Regions from separate parts of the Stenotrophomonas sp. Marseille-Q4652 genome, predicted to be linked through region 3. Evidence: predicted binding sites of a transcription regulator. Region 3 holds the regulator's gene; each other region holds the start of a gene.
What was found. The regulator FliA, encoded in region 3, starts transcription of late flagellar genes. The targets are predictions, from matches to a motif close to TAAAGTTTNNCNNNCNNNGGCCGATAA.
Positions count from the first base shown of each region.

Region 1: the regulator FliA is predicted to act here: its motif matches at 1,912-1,938, upstream of LG380_RS14330 (GGDEF domain-containing protein).
Region 2: the regulator FliA is predicted to act here: its motif matches at 5,099-5,125, upstream of LG380_RS01450 (GGDEF domain-containing protein).

Region 1 is NZ_CAKAKE010000001.1:3,025,616-3,032,874, reverse strand. Features, by position in the region: gene LG380_RS14345 (hypothetical protein) at 177-323, opposite strand; gene LG380_RS14340 (DUF4344 domain-containing metallopeptidase) at 412-1,350, opposite strand; gene LG380_RS14335 (PH domain-containing protein) at 1,399-1,773, opposite strand; gene LG380_RS14330 (GGDEF domain-containing protein) at 1,981-4,026, shown strand; gene LG380_RS14325 (GFA family protein) at 4,049-4,537, opposite strand; gene LG380_RS14320 (hypothetical protein) at 4,848-5,210, opposite strand; gene LG380_RS14315 (hypothetical protein) at 5,427-6,572, shown strand; gene LG380_RS14310 (hypothetical protein) at 6,719-6,997, shown strand.
Region 2 is NZ_CAKAKE010000001.1:323,564-330,822, reverse strand. Features, by position in the region: gene LG380_RS01475 (DegQ family serine endoprotease) at 1-90, opposite strand, end outside; gene LG380_RS01470 (sigma-E factor negative regulatory protein) at 173-1,078, opposite strand; gene rpoE (RNA polymerase sigma factor RpoE) at 1,075-1,695, opposite strand; gene LG380_RS01460 (3-hydroxyacyl-CoA dehydrogenase NAD-binding domain-containing protein) at 1,931-3,994, shown strand; gene LG380_RS01455 (cation diffusion facilitator family transporter) at 4,064-5,029, opposite strand; gene LG380_RS01450 (GGDEF domain-containing protein) at 5,162-6,589, shown strand; gene LG380_RS01445 (helix-turn-helix domain-containing protein) at 6,594-7,259, opposite strand, start outside.
Region 3 is NZ_CAKAKE010000001.1:1,050,362-1,057,620, reverse strand. Features, by position in the region: partial or broken gene motD (flagellar motor protein MotD) at 1-146, opposite strand, end outside; gene LG380_RS04870 (flagellar motor protein) at 148-888, opposite strand; gene LG380_RS04865 (chemotaxis protein CheA) at 959-2,812, opposite strand; gene LG380_RS04860 (protein phosphatase CheZ) at 2,817-3,425, opposite strand; gene cheY (chemotaxis response regulator CheY) at 3,425-3,814, opposite strand; gene LG380_RS04850 (RNA polymerase sigma factor FliA) at 3,829-4,575, opposite strand; gene LG380_RS04845 (MinD/ParA family protein) at 4,572-5,456, opposite strand; gene flhF (flagellar biosynthesis protein FlhF) at 5,443-7,259, opposite strand, start outside.

The sequences.
Region 1 (7,259 bases), 2.0 Mb from region 3:
GGGCCGCGTAGGTTCCAGAAGTTCTCGGCGAGTTGGCGCATGCGCCGAGTGTGGGGCAGCCGTGGTGAAGGTACGGGCCACGACTGTTGGCGACGCCGTGACGGATCGTCGCCCGGATGAAACGCTCAACAGGCGGCGGCTTCCCGCCCGGGCATCATGGCCGATGGAGCGGAAACTCAGTCCGCGCTGACGCTGTCGGCAGGTGCGTTGGCTGCCTTGGCTGCCTCGCGTGCTTCCCGCTTTTTGGCCTCCTTCTCGTCTTTCTTTTTCTTGGCGGCAATTTCGCGCTGACGCTTTTCGAAGGAGTAATTGGGCTTGGCCAAGGACTTTCCTGGGTGGGGAGTGGAGGGCCAGTGTACGCGCTGCCGACTGAAGCCACCGTATCGCAGCGGGTTGCGACGACCGGGAAGCTCAGCGCTTCTGCAGGAAACGCTCGGCTTCTTCCTCGTAGGCCTCGTATCCCGGAGCCAGATACGGCACCAGCAAGCGCACCCAGGCCCGGCTGATGCGCCGGGTCTCGGACGGACAGCGTTCGGCCCGGCCCTCGGTCAGCTCGCCGGCAGCGATCATTCCGGCAAAACCCTCCGGATCGGTGCCGTATACCAGGCACTGCAGGTTGAAGAAACGCTGCTCGCCCAGCGCATGCTCGTCGGCGTAGGCGTCCAGGTTGTAGGCACCGGTGCTGTGGGTCAGCATCCAGTTGGCGGCCAGCCGCAGGTTTTCGGCCACCTGCTCCGGGGTCTCGTCCAGACCGGCAAAACGCAGCATCAGCACCCCGGCGAGCTGGTCGACCGCATCTTCCTGGCGGCCGGTCACCGGCAGGTCCAGCATCTCCACCAAGGCATGGCCGGTCTCGTGCAGCAGGATGAAGCGCACGTTCGCGCGCACATAGCGCAGCGGATGCTCATCGCCAAGGTCCAGCGCCTGCTGGTGGCGCTGGCCCTGCTCGTAGAGTGCACGCAGGGTTTCGTAGCACAGCACCACCTCGTCCTGGTCCGGGTCGTAGAACGCGCCCCAGTCGCCGCATTCGACCGCGACGTAACGCAGCTGCCGCGGCAGCGCGAACATGCCGTCGATGGCCTGGATCTCCGGCAACTGCCGGAACAGGTCGGCCTCGCGCACGCGGGTGTAGATCTCTTCCAGCGCCGCGGACACGGGCCTGGTGTATTCATAGACGAAGCGGTGCGCGGACGCGCTGCTGTCCTCTTCAACGGTCTGCACCACCGAGCGCGGCAATGCCGGGGCGGCCTCGGCACTGGCCGGCACCTGCGCCGGCCCGGACGTGGATGCACAGCCCGGGATCGACGCCAGGGCGAGCAGGAGGGCGGTGGTGCTGGTACGCAAGGACATCGGCAAGGCGGCGACTGGAGGAGGACGGCGTGCGGTGGAACGGATCACTCAGCAGACGTAGCTGGCGAGCACTGCCTGTACCTCGTAGATGTCCACCTGCCGGTTGAACTGCTTCTGGACCGGCGCGGCCGTGCCACGGACCCAGATGCGCAGCTCCGCGTCCAGGTCGAAGGGACCCGCGGTTTCCACCGTGAAGTGGCTGATGCTGCTGTAAGGGATGGAGTGGTACTGGACCTTGCTGCCGGTCAGTCCCTGCTTGTCGACCAGCACCAGGCGCTTGTCGGTGAACAAGAAATAGTCGCGCACCAGCTTGTAGGCGTGTTCGACCCGCTCCCCCGCGGCCAGCAGTTTCTGGAATTCCTGCTCGACCAGCGCAGGATCGATCTTCGATGCATTGCCCAGCAGGCCGTCCAGCAATCCCATTCGCCTTCCCCGATGCGTGGTGACTCCCCAATGCCAGCAGTGTGCCATCGCTGTGCCGGCCGCAGCCAGCCAACCGACGACAGGAGGCCACCGCAACGGCACCGCGCGCCCCCCCGGCACACGTCGGGTACGCGCCATTCAACTATTCCCTTGCGCGGCCGCTACCTGTAGCGGGCCTTCAGGCCTTTCATTCCTCGGGATGCAGCCATGAGCAACAGGGGATTCATCCGCCTGGTCCGGTTCCTGCGGCACGGGAGCGGTCCACGCGCAGTTCGACCAGTGGCCTTTGCAGGGCGCTTCGCCAGCGCTCTTCCGGCTATCCGCGCACCGGCCATGGGCTGGGGCTGGGCATTGCTGCTGGCCGTGTTGCCCGCCTGCCCCGCATCGGCGGCCGTCACCGCCGACGATCCGCGTTACCAGCAGGCACGCGCGGCGGCGGAAACCCTCTACCGGGACAGCGAATTCGAGCAGGTTCTGGAGAGTTGCCGTGAAGCGCCGCCGGTAGCGGAGGACCTTCCCTACCGGCTGATCTGCCTGATCGCCGACGAGAACCGTCCGGACATCACAATCCCCGCGCTGTTCCACATACACGTCGATGCGCTGGGCCAGGGCAAGGCCGACCTGGCGGCACAGGCGCTGTCGGTCGCGGCATGGCGCCAGTCCGAAGCCGGTGACATCCGTGGTGCGTTCGGCACCTACGAGCGGGCGCTGGCGATGGGCGACCGGCTCTCGCCCGCCGTACTCAACGACATCACCCTCAATACCGGCGGCCTGTACGTCATGTATGGCGACCCGGAGTACGTGGCCAAGGGCGTCGAGCTGCAACAGCTGGCCATCACCCGCTTGCAGGAAATGAAGAAGGCCGATCCGGCCAACACCAGCCTTGATTTCGACATCAGCCTGGCCCAGCACAACATCGGCGTGGCGCACGCGCTGCACCTGGACGACTACGCGCTCGCGCTGGAGTGGTTCGACAGGGTCGACCGCGGCAATGGCGAGTTCATCCGTTCGGCCCTGGTGTTCTCCGCCCTGTCGGCGCTGCAGCTGGGTCGCCTGGAGGATTCGCGCCGCTACCTGGCGCAGTCACACGCTGCGCCCCGCTCGCGCGCTACGCCTTCCCGTTACCTTCGCTGTTACCAGGAACTGGTCAAGCTTGGGCTGGATGGCCACGCCGAGCTCGCTCCGTGCCGCGACCTGGACGAACGCGATCCGCTGCAGGTCAAGCTGGACCTGGCCAAGCGCATGACCGTGCTGGAGCAGCCCGAGTGGCGGATGGCCGGACTGGAGGCCATGCACCGGCTGTTCATTCGCACGCTCGAGGCCCAGCTCAAGCAGGGCTCGATACACGCCGCCTCGCGCGCCGAACTCAACCGCCTGCAGGTGGAAGCCAAGCTGCAGGACGAACTGGTCGAGAAGGAGCGTGCGCTCAAGCAGATGGAGCAGCAACGGCTGATGAGCCTGCGGCTGCTGGCCGGCGCGCTGGTAGCCATCCTGCTGCTGGTACTGCTGGTGATCCTGTTGCGGCTGCGCCAGGACCGGAAGCTGGCCCGGCACTTCCACACGATGAGCCTGCAGGACGGACTCACCGGCCTGCACAACCGACGCTATTTCGAGCAGCACATCGAAACGGAACTGGAGCGCCTGCATCGTGCAGGCCCGGCCGAAAGGGGCCATGTGCTGGCCCTGTGCCTGGTCGACATCGACCATTTCAAACGCATCAACGACACCCATGGGCATGCCGCCGGCGACACCGTGCTGGTGGAAGCCGCGCGCAGGCTGCGGGCCACGCTGCGCGACTCGGACATGGTGGTGCGCTGGGGCGGCGAGGAATTCCTGCTGGCAACCCGGGTCAAGGATCGCGCGCAGGTGGGCTGCGTGATCGAGCGCGTCCGCCGGGCCTTTGCCGACCAGCCCATGCAGCTGCCTGACGGCACCGCGCTGGATGTGACCTGCACCATTGGCGCCATAGTCCTGCCGGCGACCACGGGCAGCGCAGCCCCGGTGGCGCGCGACCGGCTGCTGCAACTGGCCGACGCCGCGCTCTACCTTGGCAAGGAACAGCGTGACTGCTGGATCTGCATCGAGGATGTCACCGACCCGGACGTGCTGGCCCAGGATGTTGACGGCGCGCTCGTCCGGTTCGAGGCCGAGGGTCGCCTCCGGCTGGCGCGCGGCCCCGGGCAACCCACTGGCTACGACCATGCGGACAGCGCAGGCCACTGCGCTGACGCAGCCGATACCGGGCCACGGTAAAGGCCGCGGGGCGCTACACCGCCTACGGGTCCAGCAGCCCGTGGCGGCGGTGCCACTCTTCCAGCGAGACATCGGGAAGCTGCTGCACATGCACCTCGCCCGGCCCTTCGGGAACCTGCACCCAGTTGGCCTTGGAGTCGAGGAAGATGTGCAGCCGCTCCGGCGGCACCGGTAGCGGAGTGTCGATCGCCGAGGCATGCGGGTGGACCAGATCGGGCCACTCCGGATCAAACAGCCACAACGCGCTGCCGCAGCCGGTACAGAAATGCCGCTGCCCGGAACTGATGCGGCAGTTGCCATCATCCTCGCCGAGCTTTGCCCGGTACACGCCAAGGTGCTCGCGCCCTTCCACCTCCAGCGTATCGGCGCGCGCTCCCAGGTTGATCGCACTGCCACTGCCACCGGCGGTCTTGCGGCAGATCGAGCAGTAGCACTGCAGGAACGGCACCGGCGCGTAGGCCTGGCAGCGGAAGCGCACGTTGCCGCAGTGGCAGGAACCTTCGATTTGCATGGCAAACACCTCGTCGAGTGTTTCCCGAACATACCGCCGAGGGTGCAAACCGAACGTCGCGAACGATGCCCTGCCTTGGGGCTCCGGCTCAGAGCGTGATCTCACCTTCCAACTGCAGCCAGTCGCGCGAAGTGGATTGCAGCCTCGTCTCCGACTTCACAAGGCACCACCACTCGCAGGTAGTGAGGGTCACGACCTGTCCGTCAGAGCTGAACCGGACGTCCTTGAAACCCCACTTCACCGTAAGGGCGATCAGCCCCGCTGCAATCGGATTTGAGCTCTGAACTGCACGCGTAGTCCGATGCGCGCGTCAGAGCGGAACGAGCCGGTGCGCGGCGTCGCTGCAGACGGTAATCGCGCCATCCCCTTCAGCCGATCCGACAGCCTGGACACGCGTTCCCACGGCCAGCGCCTGTACGTCTACCGGCGCGGCCTGACAGAGGTTCCAGCGTGCCGGCAGCTGCACTGCCACGCGCCCGCGGCCGACAACGTCGACCTGCACTACCGCGTGCCCATCGTAGGTCCACGGCTGGGTGTCGATGGACGCCACGACTCCTTCAATGGTGACGGTGCTGCCGCCTTCTGAAGCCGACCCGCGGGTGGTGGCGCAGGACACGGTTGCCAGCACCAGGCACGCGGACATCCTGGACGAAAGGACTGGGAGGGATCGCATGGTTGCTCCTTGGGACAGGGCTGTTGGTGGAAAGGGCTACTACAGAACGCATGAGATCAATGGCCGGGTTGATTCGCGATGAAGCCCTGCGCCAGCGCGAGGCTGGAGCTCTCGCCCCCTGCTTCAGCATTCCCCCCCTGTCCTTTCGTCCAATGCCTTGGTGCATTGCACATGGGAAGCATGGGCCGGTCACCAAGGCGCCTGGGAGGGCTCGCCATGACGCAAGCAACGCGGACCACGCAGCCTCGCACGATAATCGCTCGTCCGCTGTGCTGGCTGGTCGCCGGCTGCATGGCGCTGGCGGGCCTGTGGGCAGGGAATGCTTCCGCCCTGGACTGCGGCTCCAACAATGGCTTCACCTGCCAGGGCACCCAGACGCAGTACGCCGGTGGCTTCAATCCAGGCGTGGGCTATGGCGGTTTCGGGGGTGGCAGCTGCACCGCCAGCCGCACGCCGGTGGTCTTCATCCATGGCAATGGCGACAACGCGCTGAGCTTCGACATGCCACCGGGCGCGGTGAACGGCTACAGCAAACCGACACGCTCCGTGTATGAGGAGCTCAAGGCCGCCGGCTACAATGACTGCGAGCTGTTCGGCGTGACCTATCTGTCGGTGGACGAACGCAAGACGCCCCAGATCAATTACCACGAGCCTTACAGCTACAACGTACTCAAGACCTTCATCGACAGGGTCAAGACCTACACCGGCAAGTCCCAGGTCGACATCGTGGCGCATTCGCTGGGCAGCACCATGGCGCTGGCGATGATGAAGTACCACGGTTACCAGGGCAGCGTGCGCCGCTTCATCAATATCGGCGGCGGCATCCGCGGCCTGCAGACCTGTCTCTACACCGGGTACCAGAATGCGCTGGCGCCAACCTGCAACGCCGAGGCGTGGGTATATCCGTACAACTACTACACCTTTGGCCTGTACCCCAGCACCGGGGTGACCTACTACGGCTACAACCGCTGGACCGGCAGCGGCACGGGCTCGCTGCGGACCTTGCCCGCCAGCTGGACCTCGGTGAGCTTCTACACCGTTACCGCCGGCCTCTACGGCCAGGTGCACTGCTTCACCACCAATGGCGCGGTCACCTGTCCCAACGGTGCGTTGTTCAACAGTCGGACCAATGTAATGGCGCAGGTGGATGTCGGCTTCGGCAACAGCAGCTACAGCTACGACTGGAACTGGGCCGATGGCATGCCCTTCAACGCAGGTGGCGGCGACACCAGCGGCGGAGTGGGCCACTTCCGCTCGTTGGCAAACACGGGGGTGATCATCCGCAACATGCTCACCACGTCATGTACGACCAACTGCGCCAGTGGTTATGGCGGTGTCCACGGGCCGGCGGCGAACCGCTGAAGTAGCCTCGGCGTGGGCCGCTCGCGGCTCGCGTTGGCACCAGGCTGAGCGGGCTTTCTGGAAGGAGTGGCGCCCCGCGGGCACTTCCACGCGACGGCGACATGCCTCCCCGCAGGCTGGCGTTCCCCAATCGAGGAGAAAGCCCCATGCTCGCCACCGCCTCTGCCGCTTACACCGGAATGAACGTGCTGATGATCGTCGGCGCGATCTTTGCGCTGATCCTGACCATTCTGTGGATCCTGGTACCGTTCGCGCTGTTCGGGATCAAGCCGCTGCTGCGCGAACTGATCACCGAACAACGCCGCGCAAACGAGCTGGCCGCGCGCATCGCCGCCACGCCGGCACCGGCACCGGTCGTGGTCGCCCCGGCTGACCCGCGCGTGGATTCCCGCGTCGACCCGCGTGTGGATCCCTATCGCCGCTGACGCAGCGGGGGTCCGCTGACCCGCGGTTATCGCGGGCCACGGGCAGCCATCGGTCAACTAAGGGTGGCGGCTGGTCCCTCAGCAGTACAACCCGCGCCCGATGCCGATACTCCTGCCTGATCGAACACAGCCATCTAGTGCGCGACGGGCTTGCCGTAAGTACGCTCGATGGAGGGAAAGTACGCGGCGGGACCTTTGGTCCCTGGGCTCGGACTCACGACGGTCTCCTTGGGGCACGGCAATGGGTACAAGGAGCAGTGAG
Region 2 (7,259 bases), 730 kb from region 3:
GGCGGTGGGCGTGCTGTCCTGGGCACAGGCGACCAGGGGCAAGGTCATGGCCAGCAGGGCCAGCGCCTTGGTGTGGATGCTATGGGTCATCGGACGCGAACCTCCGGTTGGTCAGGAAACAAAGGGAGCGGGCCCGCGGACGGGCCGCGCGCAAGCGTGGGGGGCAGCGGGGTCACTCCCCCCGTGCCGTCCCGTGGGAAGGGGTGTCGGCCGGCAGCCGGGGCTCGAACGGATAGAACGTCGGCGAACCGGGCTCCTGCGCGGACAGGGTAGCGTTGAACGTGCCCTGCGGCAGGCCACTTGCCACCGTCGAACGCGGCCACGGACGGGCAGGCAACGGTGCCTGCAGGCTGGCAAAGGGATTGTCCTGCGCCACCGGCAGGGCCGTGGCCGGGGCCGCCACTGCTGCCACCGCGGGGATGGCCTCGGCCTGGCGGAGGCTGGCAGCGCGTGCAACCTGCTGGTTGCGGGTGGCACTGCCGCGGCGGCTGGCTTCCGGGCGACGGGTGGCCGCGGCCACCGCAACCGCCGGGGCGGCACTGGCTACCAGTTCCGCGGCGCTGGGAGCGGGAGCCGGAGCCGGAACGGGCTCCGGCACCGGCACAGGCACGCTGGCGGCTGCCACCGGTGCAGGCACGTCGGCCACGGTGGCGACCATCGGCGCCGGCGCTTCGGCCGGCGATTGCGGCATCTGCCCGCGGCCCATGAACATCGCCAGCGCGGCCACCGACGCCGCGATCGCGGCACCGCCGCTCCAGCGCATCCAGCCAGAAACGGCACGGCTCTGACGCGGGGTGGCAGCCGGTACCGGCTCGGCCGCAACGGCCAGGCGCACGCGGGCGCTGAAATCCACCGGCGCCGGCGCGCAGGCCTGGCCGCGCATCACGTCACCGATCATGTGCCAGCGTTCATGGCAGCCGCCCAGCTGCGCGTCGTGCTCGAGCCGGCGCAGCATGAAGCGGGCCTCGTCGGCCGACAGCTCGCCGTCGACCAACGCAGACAGCTGTTGCCGGTGGTGGGTATCGAACTTGTCCGAAGACAAACCGTTGGAATCGTTGGGGATCATGGTCCTGCTCATATGCGGCTTCGTTCGCGGGTGGCGCTGTCGGTGTCCAGCAGCGGACGCAGTTCTGCATCGATGGCCTCGCGGGCACGAAAGATCCGCGAGCGCACGGTGCCGATCGGGCACCCCATCTTCTGTGCGATTTCGTCGTAGCTCAGGCCCTCCACCTCGCGCAGGGTGATGGCCGAACGCAGCTCCTCCGGCAGCGCGTTGACCGCCTTCATCACCGTGTTCTCCAGCTCCTGGCGCATCAGCTCGCGCTCGGGGGTGTCGGTATCGCGCAGGCGCGCCCCGCCGTCGAACTGCTCGGCATCGCCGATGTCCACGTCATCGGTCGGGGGCCGGCGGTTGTGCGCCATCAGGTAGTTCTTGGCCGTGTTCACTGCGATTCTGTGCAACCAGGTATAGAACTGGGCGTCGCCACGGAAATTCCCGATCGCGCGGTAGGCGCGCACGAAAGTGTCCTGGGCCACGTCCTGACATTCACTCCAGTCGGCGATGTAGCGCCCGATGAGGGCGACGATGCGGTGCTGGTACTTGCGTACCAGCACGTCGAACGCCGCGCTCTCGCCGCGCTGCACGCGCCGGACCAGCTCCAGATCAAGCTCCTGCGGTGTATCAACCTCGGCCATAGCGGGCCGCCACTCCTGTCAGCCCAACCGACGTCGGGCAATGAGACCGCCAATCCCGGGAAAAGTTCAGCACCCCGTCACGGCGGCACCGCACCAGCTTTTAACCGTCGTTCCGCTAGCCTCTACCAATAGGTGTGACCAAGCGGACGCCGTCACCCCACCATTGGGATTTGACGGCAGGGAAACAACCTCTCGATCATAGCGACCTTCTCCATACACAACCGGATGGAACCCCATGCTCTCAGGCTTTGATGGGCTGCGTTTGAATCACTGGCAGGCCGAGATCCGCGAAGACGGCGTCGTCGTCCTCACCCTCGACCGCCTCAACAGCGCGGTCAATGCGATGTCCCAGGACGTGCTGCTGGAACTGGGCGACCTGGTCGAGCGCATGGGCATCGATCCGCCCAAGGGCGTGGTGGTGCGTTCGGGCAAGCCGGCGGGCTTCATCGCCGGCGCCGACCTGAAGGAATTCCAGGAGTTCGACCGCCAGGGCACGGTCAATGACGCGATCCGTCGTGGCCAGAACGTGTACCAGAAGCTGTCCGAGCTGCCCTGCCCGACCGTGGCCGCGATCCACGGCCACTGCCTGGGCGGCGGTGCCGAGCTGGCGCTGGCCTGCCGCTACCGGGTCGCGTCCAACGACAGCTCCACCCGCATCGGCCTGCCGGAAACCCAGCTGGGCATCTTCCCGGGCTGGGGTGGCAGCGCGCGCCTGCCGCAGCTGGTCGGCGCCCCGGCTGCGATGGACCTGATGCTGACCGGCCGCACCCTGTCGGCCTCGGCCGCACGCGGCATCGGCATGGTCGACAAGGTTGTCGCCCCGGCCGTGCTGGTGGACACCGCGGTGGCCCTGGCCCTGTCCGGCACGACCCGCCCGTTCAAGCAGCGCGCCACCGCGTGGGCGACCAACACCTGGCTGGCGCGCAAGATCCTTGCGCCGCAGATGGCCAAGCAGGTCGCGCGCAAGGCCAGGAAGGACCACTACCCGGCGCCGTACGCGCTGATCAACACATGGGCCAAGGCCGGTGGCAGCGGCATCCAGGCGCGCCTGGACGCCGAGCGCCGCGCCGTGGTCAAGCTGGCCGCCACCCCGACCGCGCGCAACCTCATCCGCATCTTCTTCCTGAGCGAGCGGATGAAGGGCCTGGGTGCCGGTGACCATGGCATCAGGCACGTGCACGTGGTCGGTGCCGGCGTGATGGGCGGCGACATCGCCGCGTTTTCTGCGCTGAAGGGCTTCAACGTGACCCTGCAGGACCGCGAGCAGCGTTTCATCGATCCGGCCATGGAACGCGCGCAGACGCTGTTCGCCAAGAAGGTCAAGGACGACAGCAAGCGCCCGGCCGTGGCGGCGCGACTGAAGGCCGACCTGGCCGGCGAAGGCGTGGCCGAGGCCGACCTGGTGATCGAAGCGATCATCGAAAACCCGCAGGCCAAGCGCGACCTGTACGCCACGCTCGAGCCGAGGATGAAGGCCGATGCGCTGCTGACCACCAATACCTCCTCGATCCCGCTGGTTGAGCTGCGCGACCACATCGCGCGTCCGGCCCAGTTCGCCGGCCTGCACTACTTCAACCCGGTGGCGCAGATGCCGCTGGTGGAGATCATCCGCCACGACGGCATGGCGCCGGAGACCGAGCGCCGCCTGGCCGCGTTCTGCAAGGCGCTGGGCAAGTTCCCGGTGCCGGTGGCGGGCACCCCCGGCTTCCTGGTCAACCGCGTGCTGTTCCCGTACATGCTCGAGGCGGCCAACTGCTATGCCGAAGGCATCCCGGGCCCGGTGATCGACAGGGCCGCGGTCAAGTTCGGCATGCCGATGGGCCCGATCGAACTGCTCGACACCGTTGGCCTGGATGTGGCTTCGGGCGTGGGCAGGGAGCTGGCGCCGTTCCTGGGCCTGCAGATCCCGGCGGCACTGGCCACCGTGGAGCCGAACAAGCGCGGCAAGAAGGACGGCCAGGGCATCTACAAGTGGGAGAACGGCAAGGCGGTCAAGCCGGAAGTGGCCAAGGACTACCAGGCTCCGGCCGATCTGGAAGACCGCCTGATCCTGCCGCTGCTCAACGAGGCGGTGGCCTGCCTGGCCGAAGGCGTGGTCAGCGATGCCGACCTGCTCGACGCCGGCGTGATCTTCGGCACCGGCTTTGCCCCGTTCCGCGGCGGCCCGATCCAGCACATCCGCGCCACCGGCGCCGACGCGCTGGTCGAGAAGCTGCGCACCCTGCAGGGCCGCTACGGCGATCGCTTCGCCCCGCGTCCCGGCTGGGACAACCCGGTCCTGCGCGAGCCGGTGGCCTGAGGCCAGCGGTAAAGGGCAAAAAGAAACGGAGCCAAAAGGCTCCGTTTTTCTTTTTTGCCACCGGAACAATCAGTGCCGGTGGCCGTGGTGATCGTGATCGTGATGATCGTGGTGGTGATCATGCCCATGGCCGTTGCCGGCACCCACGCCACAGGCTTCGTCGCCGCAGTGGTCAGCCTCCACCTGCAGGGTCACATGCTCGATGCCGAACCGCTCATGCAGCAGCTCGCCCAGCGAGCGGCGCAGGCGGTCGGGATCCTGCCCCTGTCCCATCACCACGTGTGCGGTCAGCGCCGGGGTACTGGAAGCCAGTGCCCACACATGCAGGTCATGCACGTCGACCACGCCAGGATGCCCGCGCAGAGCGGCATCCACCTGGCCCAGCTCGATGCCCTTGGGCACGCCTTCCAGCAGCACGTTCAGGGCCTCACGCAGCAGGATCCAGGTCCGCGGCAGCACCCACAGCCCGATCAGGATCGCCAGGATCGGATCGATCAGCTTCCAGCCGGTCCAGCGGATCAACAGCGCGCCGATGATCACCGCCACCGAGCCGAGCATATCGCTCCACACTTCCAGGTAGGCACCCTTGAGGTTGAGGCTCTCGCCGCTGCCGGCGGCCAGCAGGCGCATCGCCACCAGGTTGACCGCCAGGCCGAACACCGCCACCAGCAGCATGCCGACCGAAGCGATCTCCTGCGGCTGGCGGAACCGTCCGACCGCCTCCCACAGGATGTAGATTGCCACCAGGAACAGCAGCGCGCCGTTTGCGACGGCTCCCAGTGCCTCCAGCCGCACGTAGCCGTAGGTGCGGCGTGCATCGGCCGGACGCCGGCTCAGGCGTACAGCGACCAGCGCGATGGTCAGGCCCAGGGTGTCGGTGGCCATGTGCGCGGCGTCGGACAGCAGCGCGAGGCTGTTGGTGTAGAAGGCGCCGGCCACCTCGACCAGCAGGAACAGGCCGGTCAGGCCCAGTGCCCACCACAGCGGGCGTTCGTGACGGATCTGGGTGGGGACGTGGTTGTGGTCGTGGCTCATGGCGGCTCCGGGGGCTGGAGCAAGCGTAGGGAAGGCCGCCTGCGTAGACTATTACAGGCACCCGAAACCTCAGGTTTTCCCGGCGTGCGCCGATAATTCCCTGTTCGCCCCCACTCCAGAACGGTTGTCCAGATGTACTCCCACGAAAACAGCACCAGTGAGACCACCCGCCCGCTGGCGGAGGCATGGGTCGCGGTGCTGGAAGGCACCCCGCCCGCTGCCCGGGAGACGCTGGCTGCCCTGGCCGACCAGGGCCCGGCCGAAATGGCCTCGTACTTCTATGGCGCAATGCTCGATGACCCGCGCGCCAACCGTTTCCTGTCGCACGACCAGGTCCGCGGCCGGCTGAAGCCCGCCATGGAGCGTTGGGTCCACCAGTTGTTGCGGGCGACCCCGGATCAGGTCGAGCACCTGATCATTGTCCAGCGCGTCATCGGCGACGTGCATGCCCAGGTAGGCATCCCGGTGGATCTGGTAACCCGCGGCGCGCGCATCCTCAAGCAGCGCCTGTCCGAGCGCATCATCGAAGTGGCTCACGCCCCGGAAGTGGCGTACGCGGCCATGGCCTGCCTGAGCTCGTCGATCGACATCGCGCTGGAAGGCATGACCCTGGCCTACACCAGCTCCCGGGAACGCTCGGCACGCACCGACGCCGCCTATCGCCTGTTCTCGCTGATGCAGAACGTCAGCACCGAGCGCGAACGCCAGCGCGCGCTGCTGCTGGACTGGGAGAACAGCCTGCTGTACACGGTTGCGGCCCAGGCACCGCCGAACACCAGCATGCCGTTGTCACAGTCGGACTTCGGCCTGTGGTTCACCCACAAGGGCATTCCCAGCTTTGGCGAGAGCAGCGAGACCCGTGGCATCAGCCAGCTGATCGCGCAGATCGACGACGAACTGGGTACCGTCGCCGAAGCCAGCACCCCGGCGGAGCGCTTCGCGGTGCTGCAGCCGGTGCGCAGCCAGCTGGCGCAGGTGCGCAACCTGCTGGGCATGCTGTTCGAGCGCGTGGGCGAGCTGGATGCCGGACGTGACGCGCTGACCAGCCTGCTCAACCGCCGTTTCCTGCCGACCGTGCTGCGCCGGGAAATCGAGCTGGCCGCCAGGACGGGCGAAAGCTTCGCTGTGCTGCTGCTGGACCTGGACCATTTCAAATCAATCAACGACCACCATGGCCACGAGGGCGGCGACCGTGCCCTGCAGCACGTTGCGGCGATCCTGACCCAGTACTCGCGCGGTAGCGACTATCTGTTCCGCTACGGTGGCGAGGAGTTCGTGGTGGTGCTGGTGTCGGTCAACGAGTCGCAGGCGCTGATGATTGCCAGCGAACTGTGTTCGCGCATCGCCCAGTCGCCGATCGCCATGCCCGATGGCGAGGCGCTGCCGATCACCGCGAGCATCGGCCTGGCCCTGCATGACGGCCATCCGGATTACGAGCGCCTGATGGCCCGCGCCGACGGCGCGATGTACCAGGCCAAGAAGCAGGGCCGCAACCGCATCATCCTGGCCACGCCCGAGCTGCCAATCGCCCCGGGCCTGCGCGAGCTCGAGCGCCGCTGACCGGTCAGCCCCTGCCCGGCGGCACCGTGTCCGGCCGCGGCGCGGCGAGCTCGGCCAGGCGCTGCGGCTGCAGCAGTTCGATCTCGCGCTGGCGTACCGCGATCACCCCGTCATCGCACAGCCGGCGCAGCACCCGGCTGGCGGTTTCCGGCGCCATGCGCAGGTAGTTGGCGATGTCCGCACGGGCCATGGCCAGGTTGAAGTGGGTAGCCGAGAAGCCGCGCCTTGCGTAACGCGACGACAGGTCCAGCAGGAAGGCGGCCATCCGTTCCTCGGTGCTGTGGTTGGCCGCCAGCGAGGCGATCTTGCCGATCTCCGCGCTGAGCAGGCTGAACAGCCGCGCCTGCAGCCCGGGCGTGCGCGTGGCCAGCAGGCTCATCTTCGAGAACGAGAACCGGCACAGGTACACCGTATCCAGCGCCACCGCATTGCACGGATAGCGCGTGCCGTGGATGGCATTGAGGCCGATCACCTCGCCGGGCAGGCTGAAGCCGAGCACCTGCTCGTTGCCCTGGCTGTCATCGACGAAGGTCTTGACCATGCCCGCGCGCACCGCGGCAATCGCGTCGAAGGGATCGCCGGCGCGGAAGATGTAGTCGCCTGCGTGGTACGGGCCGACGTGGTCCACCAGCACGTGCAGGTCCGCCAGGCGGGTCTTGTCCATTCCTTC
Region 3 (7,259 bases):
GCCATCACGCGGTACTTGCCCTCGTTGACCGAGGAGATGGCGTACATCACCACGAAGAAGGCAAGCAGCAACGTCATCAGGTCGGCGTAGGGGATCGCCCACGCCTCGTGATTGGTGTGCTCTTCGTGGTGCCTGCGACGTGCCATGTCAGTCCAGGAACCCGGACAGGTTGTTCTCGATGTTGCGCGGGTTCTCGCCGTGGGCGATCGAGATCAGGCCCTCGATGAACATCTCGCGCTCGCGCGTGGTGCCGGCGATCACGCCCTTGAGCTTGGCGGCGATCGGCAGGAACAGCAGGTTGGCCGAGGCGATGCCGTAGATGGTCGCGGTGAACGCGGCGGCGATACCGTGGCCGAGCTTGCTCGGGTCGGCGAGGTTCTTCATCACCGCGATCAGGCCCAGCACCGCGCCGATGATGCCCAGCGTCGGCGCATAGATGCCCATGCCCTCGAACACCTTGGTCGCGGCCAGGTTCCGCTGTTCTTCCGAGCCCAGTTCGATCTCCATCATGCGGCGGATGGCTTCCGGCTCGACGCCGTCGACCAGCAGCTGCAGGCCCTTGCGCACGAACGGATCGTCCTGAGCCTCGACATGGGCCTCCAGGCCCAGCAGGCCCTGGCGGCGGGCAATCGTGCTCCACTCGACGATCTGCTCGATCAGCCGCCTGCGGTTGCTTGCCGGCGGACGGATCACCCACGGCACGATCCGGAACGCGTGGCGGAAGATCGCCGGCGAGGTGTGGACCAGGATCGCGGCGAGGGTGCCGATGATCACGATCACGAACGCGGCCGGCGACCACAGCGAGGACAGGCCGGCGCCCTTGAGGATGCTGCCGCCGACCAACGAGGCCAGCGCGAGGAAAAGTCCGATGAGGCTGAGTCTGTCCATGTATCGGGGTATCGGCAGATGTGAAGAAAAATTGAGACCCCGGCATGCCGGCGTCCCTTCGTGGCGCCCCTCAGTCGGAGGAGCGCAGGCCGTCCACGTCCAGGATCAGGGCCATGCGGCCGTCGCCGATCAGGGTGGCGCCGGCATAGCCCTTGAGGCCGCGGAGGGCGCGCGGCAGCGGCTTGATCACCACTTCCTCGCGGCCACGCACCTGGTCCACGACCAGGCCGAAGCGGGCTTCGCCGGCCTGCAGCACCACGATGGTCAGCAGCGGGGTCTGCACCGCATCCACGCTCAACCAGCGGCGCAGGTCCACCAGCGGCAACGTGTGTGACTTGCGGTCGAGCACAGCGCGGCCGTCGAACCAGCCCAGCGCGGTACTGGGCGCATGCAGCACCTCGACCACGCGGGCCAGCGGCAGGGCGTAGACGTCCTCGCCGGCCTGCACCAGCAGGGTCGGCAGGATCGCCAGGGTCAGCGGCACGCGGATCAGGAAGCGGCTGCCACGGCCGAGTTCGGACTGGATCTGGATCTGTCCGCTCAGCTCGCGGATGCGCGACTGCACCACGTCCATGCCGACGCCGCGGCCGGAGATGTCGGTGACTTCCTGCTTGGTCGAGAAACCGGGCAGGAACACCAGGTGCAGGCACTCCTCGCTGCTCAGGCGGGCGGCGGCTTCCGGATCGAGCAGCCCCTTCTCGCGCGCCTTGGCACGCAGCCGTTCCGGGTCGATGCCGGCGCCGTCGTCCTGCACCTCGATGCTGACGTAGTCACCTTCCTGCTGCGCCGACAGGCGCACGTGGCCGCTGGGCGGCTTGCCGGAGGCTTCGCGCAGGTCCGGCATCTCGATGCCGTGGTCGATGGCGTTGCGCACCAGGTGCACCAGCGGATCGGCCAGGGCCTCGACCAGGTTGCGGTCCAGCTCGGTGTCAGCGCCGATCAGCTCCAGCTCCACTTCCTTCTTCAGGTTGCGGGCCACGTCGCGGGCGACCTTGGGGAAGCGCGAGAACACCTTGCCCACCGGCTGCATGCGGGTGCGCATGACCGCCGACTGCAGGCGCGCGGTGGCGATGTCCAGCGTGGACACGGCGCGGTCCAGTTCCTCGTCCTTGAGCCGGGAGCGCAGGGTCTTGAGGCGGTTGCGCGAGAGCACCAGCTCGCCAATCAGGTTGACGATGGCGTCCAGGCGCTTGGTGTCCACGCGCACGGTGTGCTCGGCCTCGGCGGCCGGCTTGGCTGCGGGCTTGGACACCGGTGCCGGGGTGGCGCGCGGGGCAGGCACGGGCGCCGGCGCCGGGACCGCCGCCAGCGGCTTGGCGCCGGGCGCGGCACCGCCGTGCAGCTGGTCAAGCAGTGCCTCGAATTCGTCGTCGGTGATCATGTCACCGCCCGCGGCAGGCGCCGGGGCGGCCGGCTTGGCACTGGGCGGGGCCTTGCCATGCAGCTGGTCGAGCAGGGCCTCGAACTCGTCGTCGGTGATCAGGTCGCTGCTCGACGACGCGGCCGGCGCGGGCGCGGCAGCCACCGGCTGCGGTGCGGCCGGTGCGGCGTTGACGTCGAACTGGGCGATCAGTTCCGGTGGCGCGTGTTCGGGTTCGGTGCCGGCGGAGACGGCGTCGAGCATGGCCTGCAGCCAGTCCAGCGACTGCTGGGCGGCATCGAAGTGATGCGCCTGCAGTTCCGCCTGGCCGGAGCGGGCCATGCCCAGGGTTTCCTCGGCGGCGTGGCACAGCCCGACCATGGCATGGATGCCAAGGAAGCCGGCACCCCCCTTGAGCGTGTGGAAGCCGCGGAATACCGCGTTGAGCTGTTCGCTGTCCTGTGGCGCCTGTTCCAGCGACACCAGCTGTTCGCCGAGGCGATCCAGGATCTCCTGGGCCTCGACGATGAAATCGGCGGCAATGTCGTCGGGTACGGCGCTCATGTCGTTACAACCCCAGGTCGGAAAGCAGGTCGTCGGCGTCGTGCTGCGACACCGCGTGGCGGTCCAGGCCGCCGACGGCGGGACCGGCAAGGCCGGCCTTGCCGGCTTCTTCCTTGCGCGGCGGCAGGCCGAGTTCGCCGAAGCCCTCGTGCACGCGGCGCACGATGCCCACGACGCGGCGGATGATCTGGCCGGTCAGGTCCTGGTAGCTCTGTGCCAGCGCCATCTCGGTCAGGTTGTGGCGGATCTGGTCGACAAGGTGGCCCTGGTCCTCGCTCAGGCCGCCGTCGCGCAGCTGGCCGGCGAGGGTGCGGCACTGTTCGGCCAGGTCCAGGGTGCGGTGGGTGGCCTGTTCGGTCATCGCCACCACGTGGTCCAGGCGCGCGCAGGCATCGTCCAGCTCGCCGCTGTCGGTCGGCAGGCGCGGCAGTTCGCCCAGCGCCTGGCCCAGCTCGCGGGCCAGCCGGCTCAGGCCGGCCATCATCGGCTGCTGGCGCAGGGCGGCCAGCGCGTCGATCTGCTCGCGCCAGGCGGCTTCGTCGCCGTTTTCCAGGGCAGCCAGCGCATCCTGCAGCCGGCCGATCAGGGCGGATCTGTGGTCGGCGGCGTTCATCAGGCGCCTGCCAGCCGCTCGAAGATCTTGCCCAGCTTCTCTTCCAGCACCTGGGCGGTGAACGGCTTGATGATGTAGCCGTTCACGCCGTTCTGGGCGGCCTCGATGATCTGCTCGCGCTTGGCTTCGGCCGTGACCATCAGCACCGGCAGGGTCTTCAGGGCGTCGTCGGCGCGGATCGCCTTGAGCAGCTCGATGCCGGTCATGCCCGGCATGTTCCAGTCGGTGACCACGAAGTCGAACGGCTGGCTGTGCAGCAGGGCCAGGGCGGCATTGCCGTCCTCGGCTTCAGCGGTGTTGTTGAAGCCCAGGTCGCCCAGCAGGTTCTTGACGATGCGCCGCATCGTCGAGAAGTCGTCCACGATCAGGACCCGCATGTTCTTGTTCAAATCTGATTCCTCGTTCAATGGTCCTCGAGGCCGGCATCGGCCGCCTCGAAAATCTTCAGTCGGCCACGCAGGCGGAGCACTGCCTGGCCGTGGATCTGGCACACGCGCGATTCGCTGACGCCGAGCACGGCGCCGATTTCCTTCAGGTTCAACTCCTGCTCGTAGTACAGCGACAGCACCAGCTGTTCGCGTTCGGGCAGGTGGCTGATCGCCTCGGACAGGGCGCTGCCGAACTGGCTGCGCTCCAGCAACTGCTGCGGGTTGGGGCCACCGCGGGCGATGGTGTCCAGCTCGCCGTGGTCCTCGACGCGCGATTCCAGGCTCAGCACCTGGCCGCGTGCGGCGTCTTCCATAAGCCGCTGGTATTCGGACAGCGGCATGTCCATCGCGGCGGCCACCTCGGTGGCGCTGGCGGCACGGCCGGTTTCCTGCTCGAGCCGGCGGATGGTGGCGGCGGCGTCACGGGCACGGCGGTGCACCGAGCGCGGCACCCAGTCGCCACGGCGGATCTCGTCGATCATCGAGCCGCGGATGCGGATCGAGGCATAGGTCTCGAACGAGGCGCCCTGGTCGGCGTCGTAGCTGCGCGAGGCCTCGATCAGGCCCATCATGCCGGCCTGCACCAGGTCGTCGATCTCCACGCTCGCCGGCAGGCGTGCGGCCAGGTGGTGGGCGATGCGGCGGACCAGGTCACCGTGCTGGGTGATGCACTCGGTGGCGCTGCAACGCTGCACCTCGCGGTACTGGGCGGCGGCCTTCATGCCGTCACCCCGCGATGGATGATGCGCTCCAGGAAGAACTCGATGCCGCCACGCGCTTCGGTCGGCGGCTGCCAGCGCGCGGTGCGGGCAGCCATTTCCTTGATCGCCATCGACGCGGGCGCGGCGGGATACGCCTTCACCACCGGCTGCTGGCGCTGCACGGACAGCCGCAGCCAGTCGTCCTGCGGTACTGCGCCCAGGTAGTTGAGCGATACGTCGGCGAGGAATTTCTCGCACACGCGGACCAGCTTGTCGTAGAGCATGCGGCCCTCCTGCGGGTCGCGGACCATGTTGGCCACCACCTGGATGCGGTCCACCCCGCGCTCGCGCGAGAGCACCTTGATCAAGGCGTAGGCGTCGGTGATCGAGGCCGGCTCGTCGCAAACCACCACCACGGTGTCCTGCGCGGCCTGGCAGAAGGTCAGCACGCTGTCGGTGATGCCGGCGGCGGTGTCGATGATGAGGATCTCGACCTCGCGCTCCAGCTCGGAGATCACGTCGACCAGGCCGGCGTGCTCGGCGCGACCAAGGTCGGCCATGTGCCGGCGACCGGAAGCGGCGGGGATCACCAGCAGGCCGGCGGGGCCTTCGATGATCACTTCCTCCAGCGTGCAGCGGCCGGCGACCAGGTCAGCCAGGTTGAAGCGCGGCTGCAGGCCAAGGATCACGTCAACGTTGGCCAGGCCGAGGTCGGCGTCCAGAAGCAGCGTCTTCTTGCCCAGCTCGGCCAGGGCCACGGCCAGGTTGGCGGCGATGTTGCTCTTGCCCACGCCGCCCTTGCCGCCGGTGATGGCGATGCTGCGCACGGCTCCGAGCGGCTGCCGGCGCGTGGCCGACAACGGGAAGGTGGTGGTCAGCTTGGCGTACTCACGCGACTGCATGGTTGAACTCCGGGTTGCAGGGCATATCGGCAGCGCGGCGCAAATCTTCAAGGCGAAGTACGAGGTTGGCGGCGCTGGCGCGATGCAGGTCGTCCGGTACGTCCTGGCCGTCGGTCACCCAGGTGATCGGCAGGCGGTGGTCGACCGCGATCGACAGGGCGCTGCCGAAGCGGCTGGTCTCGTCCAGCTTGGTCAGCACCAGGCCCTGCGGGTTGGCCGCACCGAAGCGACGCACCACCTCGTCCATGTCCTGGAAGCTGGTGTTGGCCGGCAGCACCAGCTGGGTGCTGACGTGGCCGGAGGCACGCAGCCACTGCAGCTGGGCAGCCAGGCCGCGGTCACGCTGGCCCAGGCCGGCGGTATCGATCAGCACCAGCTTGTAGTCGGCCAGGCGGTTCAGAAGCTGGCTCAGGTTGGTACCGCTGTTGGCCTCGTGCACGGCAATGCCCAGGGAGCGGCCAAAGCCGTACAGCTGCTCACGGGCACCGATGCGCTGGGTGTCGGTGGTGACCAGGGCCACGTCGCGGGCGGCATGGGCTTCGGCGAAGCGCGAGGCCAGCTTGGCGATGGTCGTGGTCTTGCCGGCGCCGGTCGGGCCGACCAGGGCGAACACGCCACCGGCTTCGATCGGGTCGACCGGGGTGATCGGCAGGCGGCGCGAGACCAGGCCCAGCATCAGGCCGCGGGCACGGTGCAGTTCGGTGTCGGCCGGGATTTCCATGGCCACGTCGCGGGCCAGGCCGGCGTCGAAGCCATACTCGTCCATCAGGTCCATGGCCTGGGCACGCACCGGGCAGCCACGCAGGCGCTCGTCGGTGAAGCGGCTCATCTCGCGCTCGATCATCTGGCGCATGACCGTCAGCTCCTTGCGCATGGCGGCCAGCTGGCCGTCTTCGCGGGGGGCCGGCACCGCGCTCAGGGTCGGGGCGGCAGTGCGTGCGTCAGCCGGGGCCTGCTCGATGGCCGGCGAGGGCGCTGCCACCGGGGTCGGCTCGACGAACGGGCGCTGCGGAGCTTCCGCGGCACGTTCGGCGATGTTCGGCGACGGCGCGGCCGGGGTGCGCTCGGCGAAGGCCGGCAGCGGAGCGGGCTGGGCATGTTCGCCAAGGCTGCGCGGTGCGGCGACCGGCTCCAGCGGCAGGTAGCTGGCCTCGTCGAGGAACGACGCCGGCTGCTGGAAGCTGCGCGGCGCTTCCTGGCGCGGCGACGGGGTCGGTTCGTGCAGGGCGTGGCCGGTCGGCGCGTGGCGCGGTTCCGGTGCAGCGGCCGGGGCCGGGCGGGCGAACGACGGCAGCGGCATGTCTTCCAGCGGCGGGTCGATCTGGAAGCGCGCGCGGTTGAGCGGGGCAGCCGGGGCGGCGGCCGGACGCGGCGCCTGGCGGGCGAATCGGTCAGCCGGCAGTGCCGGCGGATCCTCGTCGGTGGAGGGCAGGGTGGCGAAGTCCTGCACCGGCACGCTGACCGCCGGGCGAATGGCCGGGCGCGGCTTCAGCAGCGAGGCGAAGCGGCTGGTGAAGCCGGATTCGGCCGGCGCTTCCACGGTGCGGCCGGTGGCGCCGACGGCGGCGCGGGCCAGGGCGGCCACGGCCGAGGTGGTCGGGGCCACGGGTTCCGGCTCGGGCGACCTGCGGCGGGTGACCGCGGCGATCATCGCCTCGGCGGCGCTGCGCGGCTTGGCCGGTGCGGCCGGCTTCGGGCGGGAGGCCTCCAGGGCGCGCTGCACGACTTCCTCGTCGTAGTGCGCGGCGGCGACGATCTCCACGCCCTCCTCGATTCGCCGGTTGGACAGGATGACCGCGTCAG